4 regions of the Buttiauxella sp. 3AFRM03 genome follow, and region 1 is predicted to be linked to each of the others. Evidence: predicted binding sites of a transcription regulator. Region 1 holds the regulator's gene; each other region holds the start of a gene.
The links. The regulator Fur, encoded in region 1, represses iron uptake genes when iron is present. The targets are predictions, from matches to a motif close to ATAATAATGAGAACNACTATCAA.
Positions count from the first base shown of each region.

Region 1 (8,024 bases):
AGCATGCATTGGATTGCTGGTTTCGGCTTCAGTGCGGGTCTGGTGGATATGGTGCTTTCTTCCCGTAACCCACTGGCGACACACTGGTACATGCTGATCCCGCAAGGCCTGGTGTTCTTCGCTATCTACTACGTTGTGTTCCGTTTCACTATCACCAAATTCAATCTGTTGACCCCAGGGCGTGAACTGGCTGTTGCAGGTGATGAAACTGATGGTCAGGACGTGAATGTTAGCGCCAATAGCAATCAAGATGTTTCTGAGCTGGCTCGTCAGTACATCGCTGCTGTGGGTGGCTCAGCTAACCTGACAGGTATCGACGCGTGTATCACTCGTCTGCGCCTGAACGTAAAAGACTCTTCATTGGTTAACGAATCTCTGGCTAAACGCCTGGGTGCAACCGGTGTTATCCGTCTGAACAAAACCAGCGTGCAAATCATCGTCGGCTTCGTTGCTGAGAAAATTGCTAACGCAATGAAAACGGTAGGTGATGTTGCAGCGGCTCCAGTTAGCGCTACAGCTGCACCGGTTGCCGCAGCTACTGCAAAACCACAGGCTGTACCAAACGCTGTCACCATCGCCGCTCTGGTTTCTCCAGTAACGGGTGATGTGGTTGCTCTGGAACAAGTTCCAGATGAAGCCTTCGCCAGCAAAGCAGTAGGTGATGGTGTTGCTGTTAAGCCAACCGAGAAAATGGTTGTCGCGCCAGCTGCCGGTACTATCGTTAAGATCTTTAACACCAACCACGCGTTCTGTCTGGAAACCGAAAAAGGTGCAGAAATCGTTGTCCATATGGGCATTGATACTGTCGCACTGAACGGCCAGGGCTTTACTCGTCTGGTAGAAGAGGGGGCTGAAGTGGTTGCAGGCCAGCCGATTCTGGAAATGGACCTTGATTTCCTGAACGCAAATGCTCGCTCCATGATTAGCCCGGTTGTTTGCAGCAACATTGATGACTACAGCGGTCTGGTTATTCAGGCGCAAGGTTCAGTGGTTGCGGGGCAAACGCCTCTGTACGAAATTAAAGGCAAATAATCGCTCCTGAGTCATAGATTGTGCCTTTAGCGGCTGGAGAGTATTTTCTCCAGCCGCTTTTTTATTGCCCCAGCTTGACCCTTCCCGATCCCCTTATTTATTCAACAAAAGGTTGTTTCCGACGCTTGCTTATAAGATCATGTGCCGATAACTGAAGTTTTTGCACAGAGGAACCCGCGATGAGTGAGGCAGAAGCCCGCCCAACTAACTTTATTCGCCAGATTATTGATGAAGATTTGGCTAATGGTAAGCACACCAGCATTTGCACCCGTTTTCCGCCAGAGCCAAATGGCTATCTGCATATCGGCCATGCAAAATCCATCTGCCTGAACTTTGGTATCGCACAAGATTATCAAGGGCAGTGCAACCTGCGTTTCGATGACACTAACCCAGCAAAAGAAGACATCGAATTCGTAGATTCAATTAAGCACGATGTTGAATGGCTTGGTTTTCACTGGTCTGGCAATGTGCGCTACTCCTCCGATTATTTCGATCAGTTGTTCAACTATGCTGTAGAGCTTGTCAATAAAGGTCTGGCGTATGTTGACGAACTGACTCCAGAGCAGATCCGTGAATATCGCGGCTCATTGACCGCACCTGGGAAAAATAGCCCATACCGCGATCGTAGCGTCGAGGAAAACCTCGCGCTGTTCGAGAAAATGCGTAACGGTGAATTTGCTGAAGGCACTGCGTGCCTGCGTGCGAAAATCGACATGGCATCACCATTTATCGTGATGCGCGATCCGGTTATTTACCGCATCAAATTTGCTGAACACCATCAGACTGGTACCAAGTGGTGCATCTATCCGATGTACGACTTCACGCACTGCATTTCCGATGCGCTGGAAGGTATTACTCACTCTTTATGTACGCTGGAGTTCCAGGACAACCGTCGTCTGTACGATTGGGTGCTGGATAACATCACTATTCCTGTGCACCCGCGTCAGTACGAGTTCTCTCGCCTGAATCTCGAATACTCCATCATGTCTAAGCGTAAGCTGAACCTGCTGGTGACTGAGAAAGTAGTGGAAGGGTGGGATGACCCACGTATGCCAACCATTTCTGGCCTGCGTCGTCGTGGTTACACTGCCGGTTCTATTCGTGAGTTCTGTAAGCGTATTGGCGTGACCAAACAAGACAACACCGTTGAAATGGCTGCTTTGGAATCATGTATTCGTGATGACCTGAACGAAAACGCCCCGCGCGCGATGGCAGTGCTCGATCCGGTGAAAGTGATTATTGAAAACTTCCCGCAGGGCGAAGTGGAAATGGTCACCATGCCAAACCATCCGAACAAGCCAGAAATGGGTAGCCGCCAGGTGCCGTTCAGCCGTGAGATTTACATTGATCGTGCTGACTTCCGCGAAGAAGCGAATAAGCAGTACAAGCGTCTGGTGTTGGGCAAAGAAGTCCGCCTGCGTAATGCTTATGTGATTAAAGCCGATCGTGTTGAGAAAGATGAAGCCGGGAATATCACCGTGCTGCATTGTTCCTACGATCCGGACACATTAAGTAAAGACCCGGCTGATGGCCGTAAAGTAAAAGGCGTTATTCATTGGGTAAGTGCTGAACACGCCTTGCCAGTTGAAATTCGCCTTTACGACCGTCTGTTCAGCGTGGCTAACCCAGGTGCGGCGGAAGATTTCCTGGCAACGATCAACCCAGAGTCTCTGGTGATTAAGCAAGGTTTCGTCGAACCAAGCCTGCAAAATGCTGAGAAAGGCAAAGCGTATCAGTTCGAGCGTGAAGGTTATTTCTGCCTTGATAGCCGTCTGGCAACTGCGGAAAAACTGGTGTTTAACCGCACCGTTGGTTTGCGTGATACCTGGGCCAAAATAGGCGAGTAATTAGTTATACACGCAGTCAATATGTAACAAAGACGCCGCAAATCGCGGCGTTTTTTTTTGCTTAATAATCACAGGATTAAATATTTACTTACATTCGCGATGCGAATTAATGTTATTTATATTTCCCTGGGAATTCTCTGGCTGGTCAATCTCGGAACATAATAAATCCTTTCTTTTATCATGTGAGCGCTCTCATATGGTGGTTTATATCAATATTTGTTGATTTATAAACATAAAATTCCACAGTTGATTTTTGTTACAAATACTCATGAATTATGTGCTCTCTGTCATAATATCGGAATGAACTCTTACAAAGTCGTTGATAATTCGCGTCGCGAAAAATAGTCTTATGGGGAGCAGTAAATGCGGGAAAATATTTATAACCGCTTTAGCCGTTAGGCATTTTTACTTTTTTCGCTATCTGACGTCTTTTAACGTCCGGCGATTATTTATACGTCAAAGAGGAATTTTATATGCGTACGTTTAGTGGCAAACGTAGTGCGCTGGCCCTTGCTATTGCAGGCGTCACGGCTCTTTCTGGACTGGTTGTTATCCCTCAGGCAAGTGCAGCAGGTTTTTTTGATGATTCAACACTGACCGGTGGTGTTTATTACTGGCAGCGTGAACGTGACCGTAAAGATGTTACGACAGATAAATATGAAACTAACCTTTCTCACGCTACCTGGAACGCCAATCTGGACTTCCAGTCCGGTTATGCTGCTGACATGTTTGGTCTGGATATCGCCGCCTTTACTGCTATCGAAATGGCAGAAAATGGCGACAGCGGCCACCCGAATGAAATCGCATTTTCCTCTTCAAACAAAGCTTACGATGAAGATTATTCCGGCGATAAGAGCGGTATAAGCCTTTATAAAGCCGCAGCTAAATTCAAATACGGCCCGGTTTGGGCCCGTGCGGGTTACATCCAGCCAACAGGGCAATCTTTATTAGCGCCACACTGGAGCTTCATGCCTGGTACTTACCAGGGCGCTGAAGCCGGGGCAAACTTTGATTATGCCGATGCTGGTGCTCTGAGCTTCTCCTACATGTGGACCAATGAGTATAAAGCTCCGTGGCACCTGGAGATGGACAAGTTCTATCAGAACGATAAGAACACCAAAGTTGAGTATCTGCACTCGCTGGGCGCGAAGTATGACTTCAAAAATGATCTGATTCTTGAAGCGGCATTCGGTCAGGCAGAAGGGTATATCGACCAATACTTCACTAAAGCAAGCTACAAATTTGATGTAGCTGGCAGCCCATTGTCTACCAGCTACCAGTTCTACGGTTCGCGTGACAAAGTCTCTGATGGCAGCGTTAACGATCTGTATGACGGCACCGCATGGTTGCAGGCTCTGACATTCGGCTACAAAGTGGGCCAGGTTGACCTGCGGCTCGAAGGTACCATGGTCAAGGCTGATGGCCAGCAGGGCTACTTCCTGCAACGTATGACCCCAACTTACGCATCGTCAAACGGTCGTCTGGATATCTGGTGGGATAACCGTTCTGACTTCAACGCCAATGGTGAAAAAGCCATCTTCGCGGGTGCCATGTATGACCTGAGCAATTGGGATCTGGCTGGTTGGGCTGTAGGTGCTTCGTATGTTTACGCATGGGATGCAAAACCAAGCTCTAAACCAACCACTGACGGTTACTACGATGCTGACAATCGCCTGAAAGAATCGGCGTACAGCCTTGATGCGTTGTACACCATTCAGGATGGGCGCGCGAAAGGCACTCTGTTCAAACTGCACTTCACTCAATACGACAACCACTCCGACATCCCAAGCTGGGGCGGTGGTTACGGCAACATCTTCCAGGATGAGCGTGACGTGAAATTCATCGTCATCGCACCGTTCACCATCTTCTGATTCGATTCCGGGCGTGAAAGCGCCCGGTTTTATAAAGGATATCGAGCATGAAAAAAATCATTTTGGTTACGGTCATGGCTTTAGGTTTGAGCGCCTGCGCACAACCCTCTAAAACGGCACCGGAAGATACAAAACTGAAACAAGCCTATAGCGCCTGTATCAATACCGCAGAAGGGAATCCTGATAAAATTCAGGCCTGTCAGAGCGTGTTAAACGTGCTGGGTCAGGAAAAGGAACACCAGGAATTTGCGAAGAAAGAAACGGTGCGCACCCTGGATTATCAAAACTGTATTCAGGCCACTCGTACTGGTAACGACCAGGCGGTAAAAGCCAAGTGCGATAAAATCTGGCAAGAGATTCGTGCGAACAACAAGTAATCTGTGAATTCAGGCAATAAAAAAACCGGTGAGCTTCCTCACCGGTTTTTTTATACCTGACATCTGGTTCAGAATGTCAGATATGCGGATTACTTTTCGCTGATTTCGTGTGCATTCTCGTCGGTACGGCAATCACCTTCAGCGCAGTGACCGTAAAGGTACAGGCTGTGGTTGGTCAGACGGATGCCATGGCGTGATGCGATTTCACGCTGACGAGATTCAATTGAATCATCACTGAACTCAATAACTTTGCCGCAGTCCAGGCAAATCAGGTGGTCGTGGTGATGTTGTTGAGTTAACTCGAATACGGATTTGCCGCCTTCGAAGTTGTGACGAGTGACAATGCCTGCATCATCAAACTGGTTTAGTACACGATAAACTGTGGCGAGACCAATTTCTTCGCCCATATCAATCAGACGTTTGTATAAGTCTTCCGCACTGACATGATGGTTCACCGGACCCTGTAGCACTTCAAGGATTTTTAATCGCGGAAGCGTGACTTTCAGGCCGGCCTTCTTCAATGCGGTATTATTGTCAGTCATGCGGAAATTGTCCTGTTGCTTAACGGATCGCTCGGACTCAGGGTGAGCGTTAAGATGAATGCGTCTCATTATAGAACTGCAGATTCTAAATGGAAACCGCAAGTATTATTCATAATCAAGCTAAAAAATGGCGGCTGAGTCGCGATTTAATTGCCTTGTTAGCTATTTAGCCAGGGGGTCATTGTACAGGGACAAACCGAAAAGTTAAAAATTTGTAGCGATTATTTTAATCGGAATAATCTATCAATGTGACGCAACCCGTTTAAAAGCTGCGTCACATCCAGAATCAGGCGTTGATGATATCTGCCAGGTTCAGCTCGTCAGAAACTTGTTTGACCCATTTCTGAACGCGTTCAGCAGTCAGTTCTGGTTGACGATCTTCATCGATAGCCAGACCGACAAAGTGATCGTCGTCAGCCAGACCTTTAGAGGCTTCAAAATGGTAGCCCGCCGTTGGCCAGTGACCGACGATAGCAGCACCGCGTGGCTCAATGATGTCACGGATAGTGCCCAATGCGTCACAGAAGTATTCTGCATAGTCTTCCTGGTCACCACAGCCGAACAGGGCGACCAGTTTGCCGTTGAAATCAACTTCTTCCAGAGTCGGGAAGAAGTCATCCCAGTCGCATTGCGCTTCACCGTAATACCACGTTGGAATGCCGAGAAGCAGAATATCGAAGCCTTCCAGGTCTTCTTTGCTGCTCTTAGCAATGTCATGCACCTCAGCAACGTCTTTACCGAGCTGTTTTTGAATCATCTTCGCGATATTTTCGGTGTTACCAGTGTCGCTGCCGAAAAAAATGCCTACGATTGCCATGAGTAAAATAACCTCTTGATACTTAATGGTATGGTGGCTGCTAATTGGCCACAGATAGGGCAATCATAGCAGAACACATTGCGGTGCGGAAACTGCTATCAGCCTGTTGTGCACAGACTGCAACATCGTATTCCGGGCATATAGCCTTTCAACTAACTGAGATGCTGCTTCAGTTGCGCGAGTAGAATCTCTTCAATCAACTCACTACGACTGATATTGCGCGCTTCAGCCAGATGATTTAGTGCATCTACTGCATCGTTATTGAGCTTCAGTTCCACTCGCTTCAGGCCGCGTACTTTATCGCGCTTGAGCTGGTTGCGTTTGTTGATACGCAGTTGCTCATCACGCGTCAGCGGATTAGTTTTTGGCCGCCCGGGGCGACGCTCGTCCGCGAACAGATCTAATGTAGTACGGTCCGTTTGTTCTTTTGCCATGATTAGACTACTGACAGGGAATTCAGGTGGCACGGAGCGGGGTGCTCTGGCGCATTTTAGCGCGCAATCATACATCAGCATGGCTTGCGCGCCAACGCGTTAGCTGCATCTAACAGCCAGTCGGTTTGTTTTTAATCAGTTTGCTGTACTTGCGTCGATAAAACGGTGGATTGCGCGCAAAACAGCATCAGGTTTTTCGGCGTGAACCCAGTGTCCGGCACCGGCAACCACATGAGCGCGCGCCTGAGGGAATTGCGCAAGCAGCGTTTCGCGGTGTGATTCGTCAACATAAGGCGATGCACCACCACGGATAAACAGTGCCGGTTCATTCCAGGTTGGGATAGCTTGCCAGCCGACAATATTCTCGTACTGTTCCCACAATACCGGAACATTAAACTTCCACTCGCCGTCAGCAAATGACTTCAGCAAGAATTGAATCACACCTTCTTCGTTCAGATGCTCACGCATCACCATAGCGGCTTGTTGACGTGTTTTCGCTCCACTACTACTGACTGCATTAATAGCCGCGAAAATTTCATCGTGACGGCGTACCTGATAATCCACCGGTGCAATGTCAATCAGCACCAGTTTATCAATGCGCTCAGGTGCAATAGCTGTCAGAGCCATCGCAACTTTACCGCCCATGGAATGGCCGATAATGATTGCTTTTTCAAAGCCATATTCTTCGAGCGTTTCAACCACATCCTGCGCCATCGCGGCATAGTTCATTTCAGAGCTACGGGGCGATAAACCATGGTTGCGCAGATCGATTTGCAGCAACGTATGATTTTGCCCGAGGTCGCGGGCCAACACGCCCAGGTTATCAAGGCTACCAAAAAGGCCGTGGATTAGGACGATGGGGGAATTACTAGTCGATTGTTGCGCAGTTTGCAGGCGAGCATTCAATTTCATGGCAAAGTTCTTTTTTTTTACTTCGTGAGGTTAGGGTATCATAACGGCATCCTGCCGCAGTGCCGCAAATTTCCAGTTTAGTCTGACTTTGTGGTGTGACATAAGTTTGGCGCTACCCGAGGTTGGGATTTGTGCGAATATGTACATATAATCCCAACAACTTGAATTCAGAAAAGATACCGCACCGGATTA
Region 1 covers NZ_CP033076.1:1,604,209-1,612,232, reverse strand. Annotated here, with positions in the region: gene nagE (N-acetylglucosamine-specific PTS transporter subunit IIBC) at 1-1,032, shown strand, start outside; gene glnS (glutamine--tRNA ligase) at 1,212-2,879, shown strand; gene chiP (chitoporin) at 3,353-4,750, shown strand; gene chiQ (ChiQ/YbfN family lipoprotein) at 4,798-5,127, shown strand; gene fur (ferric iron uptake transcriptional regulator) at 5,217-5,669, opposite strand; gene fldA (flavodoxin FldA) at 5,956-6,486, opposite strand; gene ybfE (LexA regulated protein) at 6,639-6,920, opposite strand; gene ybfF (esterase) at 7,056-7,832, opposite strand.

Region 2 (8,024 bases), 1.8 Mb from region 1:
GGTTTTTCCGGTTGTTCAACAGCAGCCATCCCACCCAGGATCTCACCTTTGAAGATCCACACTTTAACGCCGATTACACCATAAGTGGTGTGCGCTTCAGAGGTGTTGTAGTCAATGTCAGCACGCAGTGTGTGCAATGGCACGCGACCTTCACGATACCATTCGGTACGTGCGATCTCAGCGCCACCCAGACGGCCGCTAACTTCAACTTTGATACCTTTAGCGCCCAGACGCATGGCATTCTGTACAGCACGCTTCATAGCACGACGGAACATAACACGACGTTCCAGCTGTGAAGTGATGCTATCAGCAACCAATTTTGCGTCCAGTTCAGGCTTACGAACTTCGGCGATATTGATCTGTGCAGGAACGCCAGCGATATCCGCTACGACCTTGCGCAGTTTTTCTACGTCTTCGCCTTTCTTACCGATTACGATGCCAGGGCGAGCAGTGTGAATAGTCACACGGATGCTCTTAGCTGGACGCTCGATAACGATACGAGATACAGACGCCTTCGCCAGTTCCTTAGTCAGGTACTGACGAACTTTAAAATCGCTGTCCAGGTTGTCAGCGAATTCTTTGGTGTTCGCAAACCAAGTAGAGTTCCAAGGTTTTACAATACCCAGGCGAATACCATTAGGATGTACTTTCTGACCCATTGCTAGTCTCCAGAGTCTCAGCGATCGGACACAACCACAGTAATGTGGCTGGTGCGCTTCAGGATGCGATCTGCACGACCTTTTGCACGCGGCATAATGCGCTTCATGCTTGGGCCTGCGTCTACGAAGATTTTCGCGACTTTCAGATCGTCAATGTCAGCGCCATCGTTGTGTTCAGCGTTAGCAATGGCAGATTCCAGAACTTTCTTGACCAATACAGCCGCTTTCTTGTTGGTGAAGGTCAAAATTTCCAGTGCCTGCGACACTTTCTTACCGCGAATAAGGTCTGCAACAAGGCGAACCTTTTGAGCAGAAGAACGAGCGTGGCGATGTTGAGCTAAAGTTTCCATCTCTTCCTCCTACTTATTTCTTCTTGGCTTTTTTATCAGCAGCGTGGCCGCGATAAGTACGTGTCGGTGCAAATTCACCCAGTTTGTGACCGACCATTTCGTCGGAAACAAATACCGGAACATGCTGACGACCATTATGGACAGCGATGGTCAAACCGATCATGTTAGGAAAGATCGTTGAACGACGGGACCAAGTGCGCAGGGGCTTCTTGTCACCGCTTTCCACCGCTTTCTCTACCTTCTTCAGCAAGTGCAGGTCAATAAAAGGACCTTTCTTGAGAGAACGTGGCATGGCTTATCCTCTAAAATTATTTGCTACGGCGACGTACGATGAATTTATCAGTACGCTTGTTGCTGCGGGTCTTCTTACCTTTGGTCTGAACGCCCCACGGAGTTACCGGGTGCTTACCAAAGTTACGACCTTCACCACCACCATGTGGGTGATCGACTGGGTTCATCGCAGTACCGCGAACGGTAGGACGAACACCACGCCAGCGTGCAGCACCTGCTTTACCCAGAACGCGGAGCATATGCTCAGAGTTGCCGACTTCGCCCATGGTTGCACGGCAGTCAGCTTCGACTTTACGCATTTCACCAGAACGCAGACGCAGGGTAACGTAAGCACCATCACGTGCAACGATCTGCACATAGGTACCAGCAGAACGTGCAAGCTGACCGCCTTTACCTGGTTTCATTTCTACGTTATGAACGGTAGAACCAACCGGGATATTGCGCATCGGCAGGGTGTTACCTGCTTTGATTGCAGCATCAACGCCAGATTGAATCTGGTCGCCAGCTTTCAGGCCTTTAGGGGCCAGGATGTAACGGCGTTCGCCATCTTTGTACAGAACCAGTGCGATGTTCGCAGAACGGTTCGGATCGTACTCAAGACGTTCAACAATTGCCGGGATACCGTCTTTGTTGCGTTTAAAGTCAACAATACGATAAGCCTGCTTGTGACCACCACCGATGTGACGAGTAGTGATACGACCATTGTTGTTACGGCCACCGGATTTGCTGTTTTTTTCAACCAGCGGAGCAAATGGTTTGCCCTTATGCAGCTCAGGGTTGACCACTTTAACTACGTGGCGACGACCCGGAGATGTCGGTTTACATTTAACAACTGCCATTGTTTTTCTCCTCCGACTTACTCAGCGCCGCCGACGAAGTCCAGATTCTGGCCTTCCTTCAGGGTGACGTAAGCTTTTTTCCAGTCGCTACGACGACCGATACGCTGTCCATGACGCTTAGTTTTACCTTTAACAACCAAGGTATTAACGCCTTTAACTTCAACTTCGAACAGTTTCTCAACAGCAGCAACGATCTCTGCTTTGGTCGCGTCTTTTGCAACTTTGAGAACGATGGTATTTGTTTTTTCCATCGCCATAGATGCTTTTTCAGATACGTGCGGCGCGCGCAGTACTTTCAGCAGACGTTCTTCACGGATCATGCCAGCATCTCCTCAACTTGCTTAACTGCATCAGCAGTCATAACGACTTTGTCGAAGGCGATCAGGCTAACTGGATCGATTGTTGCTGCGTCGCGCACGTCAACCTTATGCAGGTTACGCGCAGCCAGGAACAGATTCTCATCCAGTTCGCCAGTTACGATCAGCACATCTTCCAGGGCCATGTCTTTCAGTTTCTGAGCAAGCAGCTTAGTTTTAGGCGCTTCAACAGAGAACTGTTCGACAACGATCAGACGATCCTGACGTACCAGTTCGGACAGAATGCTTTTCAGCGCTCCGCGGTACATCTTTTTGTTAACTTTTTGACTGTGGTCCTGCGGGCGAGCAGCGAAGGTTACGCCACCGGAACGCCAGATCGGGCTCTTGATAGAACCTGAACGCGCACGGCCGGTACCTTTCTGGCGCCACGGCTTTTTACCGGAACCAGTTACTTCAGCACGGGTCTTCTGAGCACGAGTACCTTGACGGGCACCAGCTGCATAAGCAACTACAACCTGGTGTACCAGCGCTTCGTTGAAATCACGACCGAAGGTAGTTTCGGAAACAGTCAGCGCGCTTTGCGCGTCTTTCAATACTAATTCCATTGCTATCTCCTCACGCCTTCACAGCTGGTTTAACAATAAGGTCGCTACCGGTTGCACCCGGAACTGCACCCTTAACCAGCAGCAGGTTGCGCTCAGCGTCAACGCGTACTACATCCAGGCTCTGAACAGTTACACGTTCGTTGCCCAGTTGGCCTGCCATTTTCTTGCCTTTGAACACTTTGCCCGGAGTCTGGTTCTGACCGATAGAACCCGGAACGCGGTGAGACAAGGAGTTACCGTGTGTAGCGTCCTGGGTACGGAAGTTCCAGCGCTTAACGGTACCTGCGAAACCTTTACCTTTAGAGGTGCCAGTTACGTCAACTTTTTTAACTTCAGCAAACAGCTCAACGCTAATGTCTTGACCTACAGTGAACTCTTCGCCTTCTGCAAGACGGAATTCCCAAAGGCCACGGCCAGCTTCTACGCCAGCTTTAGCGAAGTGACCAGCTTCCGGCTTAGTTACACGGCTAGCTTTTTTAGCGCCAGTGGTAACTTGAACAGCACGGTAGCCGTCGTTAGCCAGGTCTTTAACCTGAGTAACACGGTTTGCTTCTACTTCGATCACGGTTACTGGGATAGAAACGCCGTCTTCTGTGAAGATACGGGTCATACCCACTTTTTTACCGACTAAACCAATCATTGTTTCAACCTCTCAATCGTCAATGACCTGATTAACCCAGGCTGATCTGCACGTCAACACCAGCAGCCAGATCCAGACGCATCAGAGCATCAACGGTTTTCTCAGTTGGCTCAACGATGTCAACCAGACGCTTGTGAGTGCGAATTTCGTACTGATCACGCGCGTCTTTGTTGACGTGCGGAGAGATCAGAACGGTAAAGCGCTCTTTGCGGGTCGGCAGCGGGATCGGACCACGTACTTGCGCACCAGTGCGCTTAGCAGTCTCGACGATTTCCGCAGTTGATTGATCGATCAGACGATGATCAAACGCTTTAAGGCGGATACGGATTCTTTGGCTCTGCATGAGACCATAGCTCCAATTATTTTATAGACGAAAAAAATCACTACTCACACCCATTACGATTGATGGGGGAGTGTAATCGTTCATACATAGTTCCCCAATTGGGAACATTGTCGACAGCAGCTTCGCTGTCAGGCTCATATCGAGCCAGCCGTCGATTAAGACAGGCCCGCGCATTATACGTAAATCTGCTTCTTAAGCAAGTCATGGATACGAATTAAACAATCTTTTGCATCTGGTTGCACTTCACCTCCCACAAAATTTGTAACACGATCTGATTAGCATATTCTCTGCGGAACATTACACGTAACTCTTCAAACTCCATTTTGCTTTACAAAGTTCATTGATTTAGCTTTAAAACTCATTTTGCCTGATACTGGTCAACCACGATGCTTATAGTCCCTTCTCTTCCGGCATTCCTTTTTATTGGCCTGCACATTGGCTGTCTATTGCGTTTAGCATGGGTCGATTATCATTGCCTACTTCTACCAGATAGATTGACGTACCCTCTGCTTTGGTCTGGTTTACTTTATCAAGTCTGTTTTTCCACTGACCATTTGTCGGAATGTGTAATAGGTGCAATTGCTGGGTATATGATTTTATGGATGCTTTACTGGATTTACTTTCTTTGGCGCAAGGTCGAGGGCATTGGCCACGGTGATATGAAGCTTTTGGCTGCACTAGGGGCATGGCATGGATGGCAAAGTCTGGGTTGGATTATATTTGCTGCAGCGATGACTGGTCTAATATGGGCATTAATAACACGAGTTTATCGGAAGAATTACGTGTTACTGACTACCACTCCGCTACCTTTCGGACCAAACCTTGCGATAGCGGGTGGTTCTATAGGGTGGATATGCACTTCCTTCCCACAGTTTAAAGAACTCAGTTTCCTTCTTTGATTTGCGACTGAAGATAATTCTGCAAACCAATTTTAGAGATGAGGTCCAATTCAGTTTCCAGCCAGTCAATATGATGCTCTTCTTCAGTAAGAATTTGGATGAGCATATCGCGACTGACATAATCATGAATGGTATCTGCGTAAGCAATAGCCTCACGTAAATCTTTGGCACCATCCAGTTCTAGTTTGAGATCAGACTGAAGCATTTCTTCAACATCTTCACCGATATGAAGTTTGCCTAAGTCTTGCAGGTTAGGAATGCCTTCGAGGAACAAAATACGCTCGATATATTTATCGGCGTGTTTCATTTCATCAATGGATTCGTGATATTCAACTTCGTTGAGGCGCATTAAACCCCAGTTTTTGAACATTCTCGCATGGAGAAAATACTGATTGATCGCGACAAGCTCGTTTCCCAATAATTTATTGAGATAATTTATTATCTTAATATCACCTTTCATTTTTTACTCCCTCCGCTTCCACTACATGAAGCGTAGATGTAGCACGGAGTAAGTCAAAAAAAAGTGACTGGCTTAGGCAATCTCTTTAAATTCTGGGATCTGCAATAGCTCTTCTTGCATGATTTCTCGTGCTGCGCGAATGCACTTGCCACACTGGTTACCCACTGGCACAAACTTGCGAAGCTGCTGGAAAGATTGTGGATGAAACTGGCGTACAGCCTGCCGAATTTTTTTATCACTAACACCATTACACAAACAAACGTACATAAGTACTCCCGTTCAAATTACGCGCAAATTGTAAATGAGAATAGTTATGATTACAATAGCACACGCTTGTTTGATGCACGTGATAAGCGGCAAAAAATGCAAAAAAAAAGAGCGCCTGAGCGCTCTTTTTTCATACAAAGATATCAGCGATTAAGCGATAACTTTAGCAACAACACCAGCGCCTACAGTACGGCCGCCTTCACGGATTGCGAAACGCAGACCGTCGTCCATTGCGATTGGGTGGATCAGGGTAACAACCATTTTGATGTTGTCGCCCGGCATTACCATCTCAACGCCTTCTGGCAGTTCGATGGTACCAGTCACGTCAGTTGTACGGAAGTAGAACTGTGGACGGTAGCCTTTGAAGAACGGAGTATGACGGCCGCCTTCATCTTTGGACAGAATATAAACTTCAGATTCGAACTGGGTGTGCGGCTTGATTGAGCCTGGCTTAGCCAGTACCTGACCACGTTCGATATCTTCACGTTTAATACCACGCAGCAGAACACCAACGTTCTCACCAGCACGGCCTTCGTCCAGCAGTTTGCGGAACATTTCAACGCCAGTACAGGTTGATTTCACGGTATCTTTGATACCAACGATTTCAACTTCTTCACCAACTTTAACGATACCGCGCTCTACACGACCGGTAACAACTGTACCACGGCCGGAGATGGAGAATACGTCTTCGATTGGCAGCAGGAACGGCTTGTCGATAGCACGTTCTGGTTCTGGGATATAAGTATCCAGGAAGCCAGCCAGTTCGATGATTTTAGCTTCGTAATCCGCGTCGCCTTCCAGTGCTTTCAGCGCTGAACCACGTACGATTGGAGTATCGTCGCCTGGGAAGTCGTACATAGACAGAAGTTCACGAACTTCCATTTCTACCAGTTCCAGCAGCTCTTCATCATCAACCATGTCGCATTTGTTCAGGAACACGATGATGTAAGGAACGCCAACCTGACGACCCAGCAGGATGTGCTCACGAGTCTGTGGCATTGGGCCATCAGTCGCAGCAACAACCAGGATAGCGCCGTCCATCTGAGCAGCACCGGTGATCATGTTTTTAACGTAGTCGGCGTGCCCTGGGCAGTCAACGTGCGCATAGTGGCGAGTCGGGGTGTCATATTCAACGTGGGAAGTGTTGATGGTGATACCACGAGCTTTTTCTTCTGGTGCGTTATCGATCTGGTCGAAAGCACGAGCAGAACCACCGTAGGTTTTAGCCAGAACGGTAGTGATTGCTGCAGTCAGAGTGGTTTTACCATGGTCAACGTGGCCGATAGTACCGACGTTGACGTGCGGTTTTGTACGTTCAAATTTTTCTTTAGACACGGCTATATTCCTTACTGTTGCGCTCTCCCCTCAAGGAGAGAGCACGGGATCAATGTTTTTTAAAACCCGGGGTTTATTTACCGCGAGCTTCGATTACGGCCTGAGCAACGTTGTTTGGCGCGTCATCATACTTCAGGAATTCCATGGAGTAAGATGCACGACCTTTGGTCAGTGAACGCAGTTGAGTTGCGTAACCGAACATTTCAGACAACGGAACTTCAGCGTGAATCTGAACGCCAGTAGCGTTAGATTCTTGACCTTTCAGCTGGCCACGACGACGGCTAAGGTCACCGATAACGTCACCAGTGTTCTCTTCTGGAGTTTCAACTTCAACCTTCATGATAGGCTCAAGCAGAACTGGTTTCGCTTTCTTAAAGCCATCTTTGAAGGCAATAGAAGCGGCCAGTTTAAACGCCAGTTCAGAGGAGTCAACGTCGTGGTAAGAACCGAAGTGCAGACGCACGCCGAGATCTACTACTGGGTAACCCGCCAGAGGACCAGACTTCAGCTGTTCCTGGATGCCTTTATCAACAGCAGGGATGTATTCCGTTGGGATCACACCACCTTTGATGTCGTTGACGAACTCGTAACCTTTCGGATTCGAACCCGGCTCCAGTGGGTACATGTCGATAACAACATGACCGTACTGACCACGACCACCAGACTGCTTAGCGTGTTTACCTTCAACATCGGTAACTTTCGCGCGAATCGCTTCACGGTAAGCAACCTGAGGTTTACCAACGTTAGCTTCAACGTTGAATTCACGTTTCATACGGTCAACGATGATGTCGAGGTGAAGTTCACCCATACCAGCGATAATGGTCTGGTTAGTTTCTTCATCAGTCCATACGCGGAATGATGGATCTTCTTTAGCCAGACGACCCAGAGCCAGACCCATTTTTTCTTGGTCAGCTTTGGTTTTCGGTTCAACAGCGATAGAAATTACCGGTTCAGGGAATTCCATACGCTCCAGAATGATCACATTGTCCTGATCACACAGGGTATCACCGGTAGTCACT
Region 2 covers NZ_CP033076.1:3,419,840-3,427,863, reverse strand. Annotated here, with positions in the region: gene rpsC (30S ribosomal protein S3) at 1-659, opposite strand, end outside; gene rplV (50S ribosomal protein L22) at 677-1,009, opposite strand; gene rpsS (30S ribosomal protein S19) at 1,023-1,301, opposite strand; gene rplB (50S ribosomal protein L2) at 1,318-2,139, opposite strand; gene rplW (50S ribosomal protein L23) at 2,157-2,459, opposite strand; gene rplD (50S ribosomal protein L4) at 2,456-3,061, opposite strand; gene rplC (50S ribosomal protein L3) at 3,072-3,701, opposite strand; gene rpsJ (30S ribosomal protein S10) at 3,733-4,044, opposite strand; gene D8682_RS27470 (A24 family peptidase) at 4,431-4,943, shown strand; gene bfr (bacterioferritin) at 4,927-5,403, opposite strand; gene bfd (bacterioferritin-associated ferredoxin) at 5,476-5,670, opposite strand; gene tuf (elongation factor Tu) at 5,821-7,005, opposite strand; gene fusA (elongation factor G) at 7,079-8,024, opposite strand, start outside.
Region 2: the regulator Fur is predicted to act here: its motif matches at 5,705-5,727, upstream of bfd (bacterioferritin-associated ferredoxin).

Region 3 (8,024 bases), 950 kb from region 1:
TTCCAAAAATTGGCCTCGATTTTGGCATCAGCAAGCGTTTCAGCGAAGTGGAATATTATGGCCGTGGGCCGGGTGAAAACTACGGCGATAGCTGCCAGAACAACCTGATTGGGCATTATCGTCAGCCGGTAGACAGCCTGTTTGAAAACTATCCGTTCCCACAAGATAACGGTAACCGCCAGCAGGTGCGTTGGTTAACTGTTGAAGATGCAAAGGGGAATGGTCTTTTTATTCAGCCGCGTAAACCGATTAACTTCAGTCTCTGGCCGTACAGCGCCGACATGCTGCAGCAGGCGCAACACATCAATGAGCTTGAGGAAAGCGACTATCTGACGCTGAATCTTGATGACCAAATTCTCGGCTTAGGTTCCAACTCCTGGGGTTCAGAAGTGCTGGATTCGTTCCGGGTTTATCTAAAACCGTTTAGCTACGGCTTCACCATGGTGCCATTCAGTCAGTCACAAATGACCCCGGTTGAATTGGCGAAATACGATTTCCAGCAGGCTTCACCAGCGAGGGAAGTGGAATGATTATTTTAAACACCTTAGAAGATTTTAAACGCATCTATCATGCCGGAAAGAAATGGCAACGCTGCATGGAAGCGATTAATAACCGTAATAATATTAAAGCCAATGTTTTTTATTCAATTGGCGATTCACTGGTCTATCGCCTGGCGGAAGGCAACAGCGAAAATAGCGAATTATTTGAAGGGAATCGCCGTTATTTCGACGTGCATTATTACCTCGCTGGGCAAGAAACCGTTGAAATAGCGGATAAAAGCGACTTAACCCATGAAATGATTTATCGCGACGAAACTGACCGTGAGCATTTACGCGGGCGGGGCGAGGCTTATCGTCTCAACGCTGGCAATGTGGTTATTTTTGAAAATCATCAGGCGCACCGTTTTTCACATGGTGAGGGCATGAGAAAGGTAATTTTAAAAGTGACGGTTGAGGAAACCTATTTCCTTAATAAATAAGGTGTTAAGCACCGCTTAGTGTCGGATGACGCTGACGTTTATCCGACCTACAAAAAGCAGTTATAAAAAATATACCCTACACAATGTGGAGTTCTCATGGCTTCAACAAACAGAAATACCATTGGCAAGTTTGGCTTATTGGCAATGACATTTGCGGCGGTTTTTAGCTTCAATAATGTCATTAACAATAACGTGCAACTTGGCATTGCATCGGCACCGGTTTTCCTGGTAGCTACGCTTATTTACTTTATTCCGTTCTGTTTAATCATCGCTGAATTTGTCTCGTTAAACCGTAATTCAGAAGCCGGGGTTTACGCCTGGGTAAAAAGTGCACTTGGTGGCCGTTGGGCATTTATCACCGCCTACACCTATTGGTTTGTGAACCTGTTTTTCTTCACCTCGTTATTGCCAAGGGTAATTGCCTACGCCTCGTATGCGTTCCTCGGTTATGACTATATTTTCACGCCATTAACCACGGCCATCATCAGTATTATCCTGTTCGCATTCTCCACCTGGATTTCAAACCACGGGGCGAAACTGCTCGGGCCGATGACGTCAGTAACTTCTACGCTGATGTTATTACTCACTTTCTCCTACATTGTGTTGGCAGGTGCTGCGGTGATTGGCGGCGTTGAACCGGCTGACCCAATTAACGTGCAGGCCATTACTCCGCAATTTAGTTGGGCGTTCCTCGGCATTATTGCGTGGATTTTCCAGGCTGCGGGTGGCGCAGAGTCCGTGGCGGTGTACGTCAATGACGTTAAGGGCGGCAGCAAAGCGTTCGTCAAAGTGATCATTCTTTCTGGGCTGTTTATCGGTGTGCTGTATACCGTTTCATCGCTGCTGATTAACGTCTTTGTCCACCAGGCTGATTTGCACTACACCGGTGGCACGGTTCAGGTATTTGGCGGCCTGGCGCAACACTTTGGCCTGCCAGTGGTACTGATGAATCGCTTTGTCGGAATTGTTTCGTTCACTGCCATGTTTGGTTCTTTGCTGATGTGGACGGCGGCACCGGTCAAAATCTTCTTTACTGAGATCCCGAAAGGTATCTTTGGTGCGAAAACGGTTAGCCTGAACCAGCATGGCGTACCGACTCGCGCGGCCTGGATTCAGTTCTTGATTGTGATTCCGTTGATGCTTATCCCAACTATTGGTTCGGGTAACGTGCAGGAGTTGATGAACACCCTGATTAACATGACGGCAGCAGCGTCAATGTTGCCACCGCTGTTTATCATGCTGGCTTACCTGAACTTGCGCCTGAAATACGATGAAGTGAACCGAGATTTCCGCATGGGTTCGCGAATGCAGGGCATCGCTATTGTTAGCGTCTTAATTGTTATTTTCACCGTCGGGTTTATTGCTTCAACCTTCCCGACGGGGGCGAGCATTATGACCATTGTGTTTTATAACGTTGGCGGTCTGGTTATTTTCCTCGGCTATGCCTGGTGGAAATACAACAAATACGAGAAAACTCTCGATGCGAAAGGGCGTTATGAAGCGGATACGCCACTGGCGCAACTCGCGCTGGAAAAACAGCAGGGTGTAAAGACTGACGTGAAGATTGCCGGGAGTGTCACTCAGTAAAAGGTCAAATAAATATCGGATGGCGCTTGCGCCATCCGACACCCACTTCACTGATTAAAAATCATATCCCACAGTAGCAATCACAGAACGCTCCGCGCCCCTGTAGCAGTAACCTGTGCCGTAACAACCCGCAACGTAATCACGGCCCGTCAGGTTATTGGCGTTAACTTGCACGAAGGCACCTTTCAGTGACGGCGTCCACGCCCCCATCTCAGCACGCACCATTGCATCAAGCAGCGTTACAGAAGGCACGCGCAGGGTGTTTTCATTGTCCGCCCATTGCTTGCCGATATAGCGAATACCTGAACCCAGGCTAATACCGAAGTCGGCTTTGAACATTCCCCACAGGCTGGCCATCTGATCTGGTGTGACGTATGGCGTGTTGCCATCGTTACCGTCGATGGCATCTTTAAAGCGCACTTTGTTGTAAGTGTATCCGGCAACGGTCGAGAAACGTGGATGCCACTGAGAATGTGCTTCCAGCTCAACACCTTGCGAATGAACTTTACCCGCTGGCTCATAGTAACTGCCCTGAACCACGCGGTTCCCGACATCTTTCTGCGTCAGGTCATACAGGGCGAGGGTGTAGAGATCCGCCGTACCCAGCGGCTGGTATTTCATCCCGGCTTCATACTGTTCAGCGGTGGTCGGTTTCAGCAGCTTGCCTTCGGCATCCGGCAGAACCTGCGGCGTGATGGCCTGGCTGTAGCTGATGTATGGGGATATCCCATTGGTGAATGCGTACAGCAACGATGCGCGGCCACTGAAGTGATCGTCAGTACGGTTATCGGTGACGACGCTATCAATGGCATCTGCCACAATATGGCTCTTGGTCACGATGTGATCGTAACGGCCAGAAAGCGTCATGTGCCATTGATTCCACTGCATATCATCCTGCAGATAGACACCCGTTTGTTCATACTGGCGTTTACCGGCTTTGGTCAGCAGGCCCTGATTGATGGTGGAATACGTGGGATCGCGTGGGTCGTAATAATAGAAACCGCCAGGGCCGCCAGACTCACCCGTCCACGGGTTGAGGTTGGTGGTGTAAGCGGAGTCATCGGACAAATTGTTGGTGAACTTATGGAATTCGCCGCCGAGCACCACTTTGTGATCCAGCTCGCCAGTTGCAAAATCGGCTTCCAGTTGGTTATCCATGGCGTAAGCGTCAAGTGATGAAGTTTCGCCGCTGTAATAACGCATCAGTTCGTCATGCGCCACGTCTGCCCAACCAATCTGGTAAGCCTGTTTCAGGCTGACGTTCGAGTGGGTATAACTGGCGTTGGAGCGGAACGCCCACACATCGTTAAAGCTGTGTGCAAACTCGTAGCTGTAAATTTGCTCGTGGCGTTTGAAAGCGTCATTGCCCGGTTCGACGTCAGAGAAACCGGTGCTGAGTTTGCGCCCGGTGGATGAATAAATACTGCCATCAGCCGGAACCGAGCCGTGGAATCCGCCTGATGGATCTTTTTCCAGATAGGCGCGCAGCAACAGCGAGGTATTTTCGCCGGGTTGCCACAGCAGGGACGGGGAAATCGCATAACGTTCGTCCCGCGTGTTCTCGTACTGAGTGTCGCTGTTTTTGGTTAAACCAATAATCCGATACGCCCATTCTTCGTTAATCGCATTGGTGTAATCAAATGCGCTGCCGTTGGTGTTGTGATTACCGTACATCGCACGAACGTGGCCTTCCTCGACAAATTGCGGGCGCTTTGAGGTTTCCATTACCAGTCCACCTGGTATGGTTTGGCCATAAAGTGCCGACGATGGCCCTTTAATCACATCGATTCGCTCGAGGAACCACGGGTCAACCTGAATCACGTTGTAGCTGCCGCCGTCGCTCATCAGGCGCAGGCCATCGAGGAAGGTGTTATTGACGTCGCCGCCGTGGAAACCGCGCAAAGCCACGGTGTCATAACGCGTTGCACCACCGGCAAAGCCGGTAAATACGCCAGGAGTGTAATTTAGCGCGTTGTTGACGGTGAGCGCGCCCTGGTCTTCGATTTGTTGGCGGGTAATCACCGAAATCGATTGACCGGTAGTAATCAGCGGCTCATCGGTTTTGGTTGCTCCATGGCTGACCGTTGCGCTGTAACCTTCGGTTGGGCTGGTGGAGGTTTGTGCGGGGGAGGCGGTAACGACGACGGTGTCTTCTGCCAATGCGTAAGTGGGTGCCGCGAGTGCCAGCGCGCAGAGTAAAGCAGAGCGCTTTACTGTAAATGCCAGTTTCATTTAGTTATATTCCCAGGAGGTATTGATTTAGCTATTTGTGCTAATAAATTGAATGCGAATTATTATCGTTATTGTTTTTTGTTTCAAGTGCCAATTTTGGCGGGGGAGCGGGCGCCCTCATCCCGTCCTTCTCCCCCAGGAGAAGGGGAAGGACAAGGCGAAAACCAGACAATCCCCTCTCCTTCGGGAGAGGGTTAGGGTGAAGGGAAAACTACTTCGCAGAACTAGCAGGCTGAATCGTCTCTTTCACCGGCCCCGGTGTTGCAGAAGGCAATTTGTCCGGTGTGGAATCACACGGTTTCTCTTTGCCACACAGCAAATCGAGCATTTTCAAGGTGACGCCGTTAGTCCAGCCGAATCCATCTTGCAGCGGATATTCACCGCCGCCACCGCCGGTACCCGTGGTGGATACGTCATATTTCTCCACCAGTTTTTGCTCGCGGTTATAGGTTTGCTGCACGTTGGTCATAAAGCGCCAGGTGACTTCCATTGCCAGATCGTTATGGCCGTAATTTTGCAGGCCTTCCGTGGCCACCCACTGCAATGGCGCCCAGCCGTTTGGTGCGTCCCATTGCTGGCCCGTTTTCAGGTTGGTGGTCGCCAGCCCGCCAGTTTTCAGCAATTGCGAACGGGTGATGGCCGCCATTTTTTCAGCGCGATCTTTCGAAGCGGCATGTACATACAGCGGGAATAGCGCGGCAGCGGTCAGTTGCGAACGAGCCGCGTGGTTCTTGAGATCGTAATCCGCATAGAAGGCTTGCTTATCGTTCCACAGATACTTTTCGATGGCTTTTTGACGGGCATCGGCCAGTTGCTGATATTGCGTGGCAGCTGCGCTGTCCTTCGCCACATGGCTTGCTTTCGCGAGGGTCTTTTCCATCTGGAATAGCAGAGCGTTCAAATCAACCGGAACGATAGAGGTGGTACGAATCGAGCCCAGTTGCTGCGGGTTATCCATCCAGCGCGAGCTAAAATCCCAACCCGAAGCCGCAGCTGCGCGTAAATCGCGATAGATTTCCGTCGCCGGGCGGTTGGGGTTGTTCTTCGCGGTGGTCACGTCATCCAGATACGATTCGGCGCGCGGTGTATCGCGATCGTCCCAGTAACGGTTTAGCACCGAGCCATCTTTTAGTTTCACCACCCGCAAGTTTTCAGCGCCTGCTGCCAACGTATCGCTGCCCTGCATCCACCAGGCATACTCAGCTTTCAACTGCGGTAGATAGGTGGTGTAGGTTTCGTCACCTTTGTGGCTGGCGAGCAGTTCGACCATAAAGGCAAAGAACGGCGGTTGAGAGCGGCTCAGATAGTAGCTGCGGTTGCCGTTAGGAATATGCCCAAAGGTGTCGATTTCATGGGCGAAGTTATCGACCATGTCCTGAACTTTGTCCCAGTGGCCGCTTTCCGCCAGCCCCAGCATGGTGAAGTAACTGTCCCAATAATAGACTTCGCGGAAGCGCCCGCCTGGTACCACATACGGTTTCGGCAACGGTAGCAGCGAATCCCATTTATCGGTGCTGTCAGTGGTGCGCGTCAGCACCGGCCATAAACCGTCGATGTGCTCGCGTAAAGTTTGGCCTTTAGGCGGGACATACTTTTTACCTTCTTTTGGCAAGGTAAAGTTAACGTCGACAAAATGGCGTAAATCGAAACTCGATTGATTGCGCTGCATGCGGTAATCCGCAAGGATCATCAACGGATCATTCTTGGGAACCGCATCGGCAAATGTTTTCTGATCGGGGAATAATTTTGCCGTCTGGACATCGGTAAACAGCGGGCCAAGGATGACATCAGGCGGTTGTGGCAGGCTGTCTGCGGCTGAGGCAGGCAAAGTGACGAACGTACAACCGATAGCTATTTGAATCGCAAAAAATAACGTGCGAGGACGGCGCAAAACAGGATTTATCATTAATCGTTCTCCTTTACAGGCTACCGCGGCGAAAGTTTACCGCGATCAACCCTATGAAAACCTTAGCCGAATTTCTGGCTAGTGCTACGGGAGATGTCTCATAATCTGATAAAGCAGATAATTTACCGCCTGGCTAAACGTCCATTTACCCTTGCGGATTGACCAACCATGTCCCCGCTTTTTCAACCGATAACGTCATGCTTCGCGACAGATTTTTATCACGCAACGTAAGCTCATATTGGCCCGCAGGCAGTTGCAGGAAGCCATAACCATTGGCGCCCTGTGTCACTTTTTCGGCCTTGCCATTAACATCCAGTTGTTCGCCATCATTCATGCGCACATAAATGCGCGCTATCGCGCCATCCGCTACAGGCACCACGCTTTTAGTCCCGGCAGCTTCCGCTTTTTCCGCAACCGGTTTGTCGGTTTTGGCCGTCTGGGTAGTAGAAACAGAAGGGGCGTTGTTATTAAAAATGAAACCGCCAATCGCCACGCCTGCCAGTAAACTGGCGGCAATCTGTAGCGGCAGTTTGTAGCGTTTTTTGAACGGCGAGAGTGGGGTGATTTCCGCATCTTCCACCGCGACCAGCATGGTGCCAGGCTGTTTCAACGGTGCCGCGCCGTTGATACCACTTAACGGCATGTCCGCCAGCGCCGCAAATTCTGCAATAGACTGCGGGCGGTCTTCCGGTTTTAACGCCAGCGCGTTATCCACCGCCTGCAACAGGCTATGGGAATAACCTTCAGGCCGATTTTTTGCCAGCTTCACGCACGGGTCTTGAATGGTGCGGGTAACGCTGGCCGGTGGACAAGTGCCGGTGATCAGGGTGTGGAGAATCGCCCCCAGTGCGTAAATATCCGTCCATGGCCCGAGCCGGTTTTCGAGGTCATCAGCATATTGTTCAAGCGGCGCAAAACCTGGATTGAGTGGCGTTTTAATCTCATCGCCATTTTCGGTTTTTCCTGGACGCGGAGCGCCAGCATTCAATAGCAAAGGCGCGCCGTTATCCTGAATTTGAATGCTTCTTAACGACAGGTCACGATGGATAAACCCCTCATCGTGTAATGTTGCCAGCGCTCCGCACAACATCGGCAAGATGCGCCGAATCCAGGCTTCATTAATCACTTCAGGCTGATGCTGATGCAATTCAGCCAGCGTTACGCCGTTGGAGTAGCGTGTCGCCGCATAGGCGGTTTCGTTTTGTGTCCAGAAGCTAAACACTTGCAGCAAATTGGGGTGGTTAAATTGTGCGAGCTGGCGAGCAGACTGCACAAAACGATTCATTCCGACATTAAACGCCTGGCTGTCTTGCTTGCTGC
Region 3 covers NZ_CP033076.1:651,644-659,667, reverse strand. Annotated here, with positions in the region: gene ebgA (beta-galactosidase subunit alpha) at 1-530, shown strand, start outside; gene D8682_RS04310 (beta-galactosidase subunit beta) at 527-979, shown strand; gene D8682_RS04305 (amino acid permease) at 1,076-2,566, shown strand; gene D8682_RS04300 (TonB-dependent siderophore receptor) at 2,621-4,798, opposite strand; gene treA (alpha,alpha-trehalase TreA) at 5,010-6,704, opposite strand; gene D8682_RS04290 (protein kinase) at 6,850-8,024, opposite strand, start outside.
Region 3: the regulator Fur is predicted to act here: its motif matches at 4,851-4,873, upstream of D8682_RS04300 (TonB-dependent siderophore receptor).

Region 4 (8,024 bases), 720 kb from region 1:
ATAGGAATTGAGAAAGATAGCGCGTAAAGCGCCGGAAATTAGGCGGTATTGAAGCAAAAAAATACGGCCAGCAAAAACTGGCCGTATTTCATATTAATCATTATCAGGCAAGGATTTCGCGAACGAACGCTTCAATCTCTTTGTCCTGGCAATTTTCGAAGAAGCACTTCTGGAAACGCTCGCCGGTTACCGCGGTTTTCACCAGCTCAGGGTCGATAGAACGTAAGGTGTCCAGATAGTTTTCTTTTACTACAGCCGCTTTAACCTGGTTGAGGATGCCCGCGTTACGAACCTGTGGCTCTTTACGCTCGATTGGGTAGCCTTCGCCTTTACGGCCAGTGAATGCTTTCTCGAACATGTAACGGACGTTCAGCTCTGCACCCCAACCGAAACCTTTAGCGAATGCCAGTGACAGCGCGTTACCGTTGTTGATTTGAGCGAACAGGAAAGCATCGGCTGGATCCAGGCAGTATCCGCAAACCACACCTGGATGGATGTTCAGAGACATCATTGCGCCCTGACCTGTACCGCAGCCGGTCACAACAAAATCAACGGCTTTCGAGTTCAACAGAATGCTGGCCATAATACCGAGGTGGATGTAGGTCAGGTGGTGATCCTGCTCATCGCTCATACCGACGTTGTAAACCGGGTACTCTTTCTCAGCAGCAACCGCTTGCAACTCATTAAGAATGATTGCATTTTTGCCAGCCTGACTGTTTTCCATCATCAGTGCTATTTTCATTTCCGTCTCCTGATTGGGTCACGGGATTTCCCGCGGTGAATAGCTTGGGTATACCTTAACGATACTATCTGGCAAACATACTTTCAAATTTAATGAAATTTTGTTTTAAAAAATTAAGAGGTGCTCACACTTCTGAGTTTTGCCCGGTTACGCACTTCGCTTACCACCAGCGCAAAACCTCTCTCCAGCACACCCATGCTTGCTGTCAGAAATCTTCTGAAAACCGTTGGTGAATACCACAGTAATTACCCTTTGATAAACGCCCGCAATTTAGGTTAAGAGATGCGTTATTACTGACCTTAAATGCAATTACACAGCTTTATACTGTTGGTAATATTCTGTTTGGCTGCATGCTAAAATAAGAAGAAATATCTTTTGAGACTCAGCGTGATGAAAACAATATATTTAGTTTTAGTGGCTGCGTTATTAAGCGGTTGCACCATGAATAAAACGCCACAACCCATCAAAGGGAGCGAAGTGGCAGGTGTTGTTCGTCTCGGGTTTGATATTGCGCCATTACAAAGAGCGAAAGTCGACACCTACGTTGCTCAGTCGGCTGCCAGCCACCAGTGTCAACAATGGGGGTATAGTGCGGCATTCCCTTATGGCGATCCGATCAAAACCTGCAGTCTGACCAGTGGCGCATTGTGCCTGAACCAAACCGTCACACTGGAGTACCAATGCAGGGGGAATGGAATGGAGAAATACCTGAGAGATGAAATAGCCGTACAATAATTGAGCTTAACGCCTATATGGGTTGGGCAATAATTGTTGTTCAATCCTATTAATTAAATAACAATCATTCTTATTAGTATTAAGCTATCATTTATAAAAAAGAATAATATTAGCAACCATTCTCATTACAATAATATAATTAACAATTCCTTTGCATTATAGAAATAATAAAATTAAAGTAGCGCCATTGTTAATTATCTGATTATCCTGGAGCGCATCATGCTTAAAGCTGAAATGATCGAAAAACTTAACGAACAAATGAATCTTGAGCTTTACTCTTCCCTGCTTTATCAACAAATGAGTGCCTGGTGCAGCTACCATAGCTTCGAAGGTGCAGCCGCTTTCCTGCGTCGCCATGCCCAGGAAGAGATGGAACACATGCAACGCCTGTTTGCTTATTTAACAGACACCGGAAGCTTGCCGCGCATCAATGCAATTCCTGCACCAGGCCAGGATTACGATTCACTGGATAGCCTGTTTAACGCCACCTACGAACACGAACAGTTAATTACCCGTAAAATTAATGAACTGGCACATGCGGCGATGACCTCTCAGGACTACCCAACCTTTAATTTCCTGCAGTGGTATGTTTCTGAACAGCATGAAGAAGAAAAACTGTTTAAATCTGTGCTGGATAAATTAAGTCTGGTCGGTAAAAGCGGTGAAGGCTTGTATTTCGTTGATAAAGAACTTTCTACACTAGATACTCAAGCTTAATAATAGCTAACCGGTAAGCATGCCTTATGTTTACCGGTTTTCATTAACCAAATCATCTCTTGATTTCCTCAATATTCTCTCGCTGATTTTCTCTCGTCAGGCATCTTATTAATCGCCTCAGTTATCTGATAACTATTTGTTCATCAAGATCTTTTCCCCAGCAAAGTTTGCCATGATCGCTTGTAACCTCAAATAGGCATTTTTAAGAAAGGCGAATATTGCATGAGCGTCTATACTGCAAAACAGCAGCATTTCGTTGTTTGCTATCGGCGACAGCTAAGCCCAACTCAGCGGGCGGCAGTTAGCCAGAAAGCGGCATTGCGTCTCTTTGGTAACTATTTCTTACCGTAATTATAACCTTAAGCATGACTTATAATTTAAAATAGTACCTGTCATTTTCTTCCTGCATCTGGTGATTACTAACATGGACAAGATGATAAATGTTTAACAAAAACAATAAATTAATTAAAAAGTTATTTTTCCATGAATCATGGGACATCATGATCATTAAAAATGATACACATTCGTTTCCTGATAATACTCTGGATATTCTCAGCAATTCCAAAGCACAACTGCTTAATAAAAAATACACTTTCCAGGCCGACCCTTTTATTATCGAAAAAGACGATAAGCTGTATGTCTTCTATGAAGCATTTAGTTTCCTGAACTCTAAGGGATTCCTGAAGTGCCGTATTCTGAATAACCAACTGGAAGAGCTAGAAGATATCAAACTGGAAGGTTTTGACGATTTGAAATGTCACCTGTCATTTCCTTTTATGTTTAGCTCTGGCGACAAACTGTATATGATTCCGGAGTCATCAGAGAGAAAGGAAGTCATTCTTTTCCAATCTATTGAATTCCCTGGTCGTTGGGAAAAAGTAAAAGTATTACTTTCCAACGTCGAATATACCGATAATGTTCTCTTCACTCATGAGGGAACCCACTATCTTATTTCTACGACTCTGGATAACGATATTGTCATTCATACAGCAAGGGGCTTATTCGGTGAGTGGGAAAAAATAAAACCCTCATTAACATTATGTAACCGCCACCATCGTGGTGCTGGAACCCCCTATTCCATCGATGACAAACTTTATATTCTAACCCAAGAATGTCATTTAGGTTTTTATGGTAAGTCCGTTTATATCAAAGAGATAGTTCATTTAAGCCCTTTGATTTTTGAAGAGAAACTTGTTGCTAATATTGTTCCAACAATCAATCAAAGCGCAGGTATTCATACTTTAAATTTCACAAATGATTATATTGCCTATGATACTAAAAATTTGACATTCAGCCTGTTATCGCCGTTAAAAAAGGTTTTCTTTAAGTGTTTTGTTAAATACAGGAAGCATTTTTTTGCCTGAAACACCAGATGAATGGCTGGTTGATTGCTGATACTATTGAACGACTTGACTGAGGGTCACATCAATACGCGCATTTTGTAATCTTAATCTGGAGATACTATGGCAATTCTTGTAACTGGTGGTGCTGGTTATATTGGCTCACATACCGTTCTGGCATTACTGGAAAGAGGTGATGATGTCGTCGTTATAGACAATCTCTCTAACTCGTCTAAAACATCTTTGGAGCGGGTGACAGAATTAACCGGGAAAGTACCAACATTATATGTTGCCGATATTTTAGACAAACAAGCGCTAAAAGAGATCTTCTCAAAACACAACATATCCGATGTTATTCATTTTGCTGGTTTAAAATCCGTAGGCGAATCAGTCAGAAAGCCGCTGGAATATTATGAGAACAATGTCGTTGGGACGCTGATTTTGCTCAATGAGATGTTACGCGCTGGTGTCAATAGCCTTATCTTCAGCTCTTCCGCAACGGTATACGGTAACCCCGAAAAAGTCCCACTAAACGAAGAGTGCCAAGTCGGTGGTACGACTAACCCATACGGGACGTCGAAATTAATGGTTGAGCAGATTTTGCGTGATTTTTCGCATGCACAACCTGAGTTCCGCATTACTTGCTTACGCTATTTCAACCCGGTTGGTGCGCATGCTTCAGGGCGTATTGGTGAAGATCCCAACGGTATTCCTAACAACCTGGTTCCATATATTTCTCAGGTGGCAATCGGAAAGCTCGAATGTCTGTCGGTATTCGGCAACGATTACCCAACGCCGGATGGAACCGGGGTTCGTGATTATATTCATGTTCTGGATCTGGCAAGCGGGCACCTGGCGGCGTTAGACCATAAAGCTGAGGGTTCACCATTCAAAGCCATCAACCTGGGGACCGGTGTCGGCTATTCCGTTCTTGACCTGATTAAGGCTTTTGAAAAGGCCGCACAAACGAAAATTAACTATCAAATCGTCGCCAGAAGACCGGGTGATGTGGCGGAATGTTGGTCAGATTCTTCCTTAGCCAAACAAGAACTGGGGTGGATCGCGACCCGTTCACTTGATGAAATGATGCGTGATACCTGGAACTGGCAGAAAAATAACCCGAACGGCTTTGGTTCTTAGCCGTCATAGCTTCAATACCCACAATAATTCAAGTTGCATCGCGGCGGCAAGAGAGCGAGTCCCGATGAGCTTACTAAAGTAAGTGATTCGGGCTCGTGAACGCAGCCAACAAAGATGCAGCTTGAAGAATGAAGGATATTATTGAGCGCGGACCTTCGACACCCGATACCAACCGTCACTCTGTTTGCCTTCGTTAGCCAGATTAATTCTCGCCTTGCCTTGAGAGTCCAGCATCGCCACCTCGATATAATACTGCCCATTAGCTAAAGCCACAGGCAGTGACAGACGATAACTCAGTGAACGCTCACCTGGCAGCCAGCTGCGAATGTCATCCGATGTTTTCCCCTGGGCGATAACTTTGTTCGTATTATTTACCAGGCGATACACCACATCATATTTCAGGTAACTCGGTGCAATGCCATCATTCGCCCACTGGCTATTCAGCGTCAGGGTACTGCCTCTGGTGACCACAGAATCATGGCTTAACGAGACTAAACGGAAACGATAACCCAGTTTTGTCAGCGCATTATCGACGATGGCTCGATACATCACCGGCACTTCACTCGACTTCAGATTAATCGTGCTGGCATGTTTCTCTATGGCCCAGTCAAATGTTCGTTGCACTTCTTCACGGGTATAGTGCTGTACTGTTTTCCATTCCGTCATATGACCGCAGATCTCAAAACTTATCGGCGAGCGTTTCCAGGCATCGTTAAAGCCGGAATATGCCGCCTGGGCTGCCTCTAAGCGCGGAGGATAATCATCTTCCATGAGATTCCAGGTTGTGGAAAAGTTCCGCCAGTCCCCCAGACAGTCAGCACGCCAGCCTGCACCTCGCCTCACTGCACTCGCGAGATTTTCGTTACCGGAAATCAGCATAATTTTTGGCGTTTTAGGAAATGCTGTGAAGTGCATTTTAACGTACTTTTCTAGTTGGGCTGGCGTGTAGCGTTCTTCAAGGGGCGGCAAGGAAGGGAAGTTGCTGTTATGCCATTCGCCCCAGGAGCCCACCATGCCGATATCGATGTAAGCAAGATTTTCATTACCGTCGTAGCGTTTACCGAAGGCATTCAGCAGGCGCTGGCTGTATTCAAGAAAAATAGGGTCATCTAAATTCGGCGCGAAGGTTTTTCTATCGGGTGTCCAGACTCCTTTCACCCCTTTTCTGATCAACCAGTCAGGGATTTTGCTCCCGCTCTCGGGGCCATCCAAAACCATAACCCGCAATCCGACATTCATCGCCGGTTGATGCGCAGCCGCAAACCTGAAAGCATCATCGACCAGTGCAAAATTATACTGCCCTTCTACCGGCTCAAGCTCAGACCAATAAAAACGCTCGTATTCAATCCCGGTATCAGGATATTGCGCGGGCGTCAGTTGTTGCCCAAAACCTTGATGAAAGCTGGCGATTCCCGTTCCGGGATTGGTGATGGGGCCTGACAGTGCCTTTGGCGTTACAACTGTCGTCGGTACGGCGATTACCGCCCCCGGAAAAACCATGCACATCAGTGAAACTAACGTTTTCATATTCATAGTCTTTCCTGCTTCTGTTGGGGCGTTAACTTCCCAGGATCAGTTACTTCGCAAGCTGAGCCACCAATCCCAAATCCCGACGTGGAAATTACGAAACAGGTCGATTCCCACAGCGGATTTGATCATGTAGAGAGTTAAGAATAGACACAAAATGGCGAAAACTGCGCCACAAAGAATCAGCAACGTCACAACGATACGCACCAGCGTCGATTCTTTACGTAACCGTTTGCGTAAATCACTTCCCAACAAAAAGACCATGTAGTAGCGCGTCCCAAAAAAGGGAAAGCTTTTACGAATATCGATCCGATGGTGCGACGAGAGCGTGATAGAAACGATCGCGTTCTCTATCTCCTGCTTTTGCTCAGCAGTCAGCTGCGCCTGAGTTTGTTCATCAAGCACTTCATAGAATCTGTCGATGACGATTGGGCGTCGAGTAGAGTTCGTCAAATTTAACCTATTGATTTATCTATTGAATGGTAGACACTTACCGTGTTCCTGGCAATCTCACGCCAGTCGTAGGTTTGCAGAAATTTGCTGTAATCCGCACTAGCCAACCCACGTTTTTCGTTAATTTTTTCAGCTAAATCAAGCACGTTACCGACTTTAAAATAGGCATCTGCGGGCAACCCGACTTCCAGATTTGCCGGAATATCACTCACCACAGCAGGCAATGAATAAGACATAGCTTCCAGCAGCGCTATAGGTAATCCTTCGTGATACGACGGCATGATAAATAACTTAGCCTGAGAAAATACCACCTTCAGTGCGTCACCTTTTAAAAAACCGGTCAGAATGACATTCGGGGTTTTTATCGCTAATTCCTTCAGGCGCATGCTGTAATCAGAAGGATGATCCGCATCGCCAACCAAAACTAATGGCTCGGACGCCCCTGATTGCTGGTAGGCAGTAATTAAATCATGAAACCCTTTCTCTTCCACAAAACGCCCCACCGCAACAAGATAATTCTTAGGTTTCAGGGCATAACGGTCGAGTGTTTTATGAATCATCTCCGGGGCCTGCGTTTGCGGAGTATTTACGCCGTTATAAATCAGATGAGCATCCATGCGACCATGTTTTTTCTGAATCAGTTGATTAATCACTTCAGAAATAACGATCACTTCATTGGCATAATTAACCGCAAACTTTTCACCTAATAAGAGAGCCTGTTTTGCAACTCGGCCCCACTTCTGGCGTTCATAATCAGGACCGTGATGGGTAAACACCACTTTCTTACCCAGTAAACGTAGCAGTGGCACTACCAGGCCCGGCCCGATGGCATGCACATGAACAATAGTGGATTTATCAAAACAGGTCTTAAACGCAGCCAAAACGGAATGAACAATGGCTTCCAGTGAGCGTTTTTTAGGTGCCCATAGCGCCACGGTTTCCACATTTTTGTACTGCGACTTACTGTAACCAACATACGGAGCGCGAGCGATAACACAAATATCCACATCAAACTGTTCTTTGATAGCCGGATAAAGATTTTGGCAATGTGTTTCCACTCCGCCTAACACATCGGGTATGCCACGTGTGCCAATGACAGTAATTTTCCTGGTCATATTAGGGTTTGCTCAACAGTTCTTGGTACAAGTTAAGCAACGCTTCCATATGATTACGCATGGCGTATTTATCACAGAGCCGCTGGTGGGCGTTTAACCCCATGTGGTGTGCTTTATCCGGGTTTTCAGCCAGAAAATCAAGGATATTCGCCAACTCCTGAGCATTGCCCGGTTCAAATAATGCACCATCCACACCATCACGTATTTGTTCGGGGATCCCACCAATACGCGAGCCCACAATCGGCCGCGCAAACG
Region 4 covers NZ_CP033076.1:885,405-893,428, forward strand. Annotated here, with positions in the region: gene D8682_RS05505 (RpiB/LacA/LacB family sugar-phosphate isomerase) at 104-742, opposite strand; gene yecR (YecR family lipoprotein) at 1,133-1,477, shown strand; gene ftnA (non-heme ferritin) at 1,697-2,194, shown strand; gene D8682_RS27325 (hypothetical protein) at 2,417-2,545, shown strand; gene D8682_RS05520 (hypothetical protein) at 2,635-3,558, shown strand; gene galE (UDP-glucose 4-epimerase GalE) at 3,658-4,674, shown strand; gene D8682_RS05530 (DUF4832 domain-containing protein) at 4,813-6,207, opposite strand; gene D8682_RS05535 (hypothetical protein) at 6,247-6,654, opposite strand; gene D8682_RS05540 (glycosyltransferase family 4 protein) at 6,657-7,769, opposite strand; gene D8682_RS05545 (glycosyltransferase family 4 protein) at 7,771-8,024, opposite strand, start outside.
Region 4: the regulator Fur is predicted to act here: its motif matches at 1,535-1,557, upstream of ftnA (non-heme ferritin).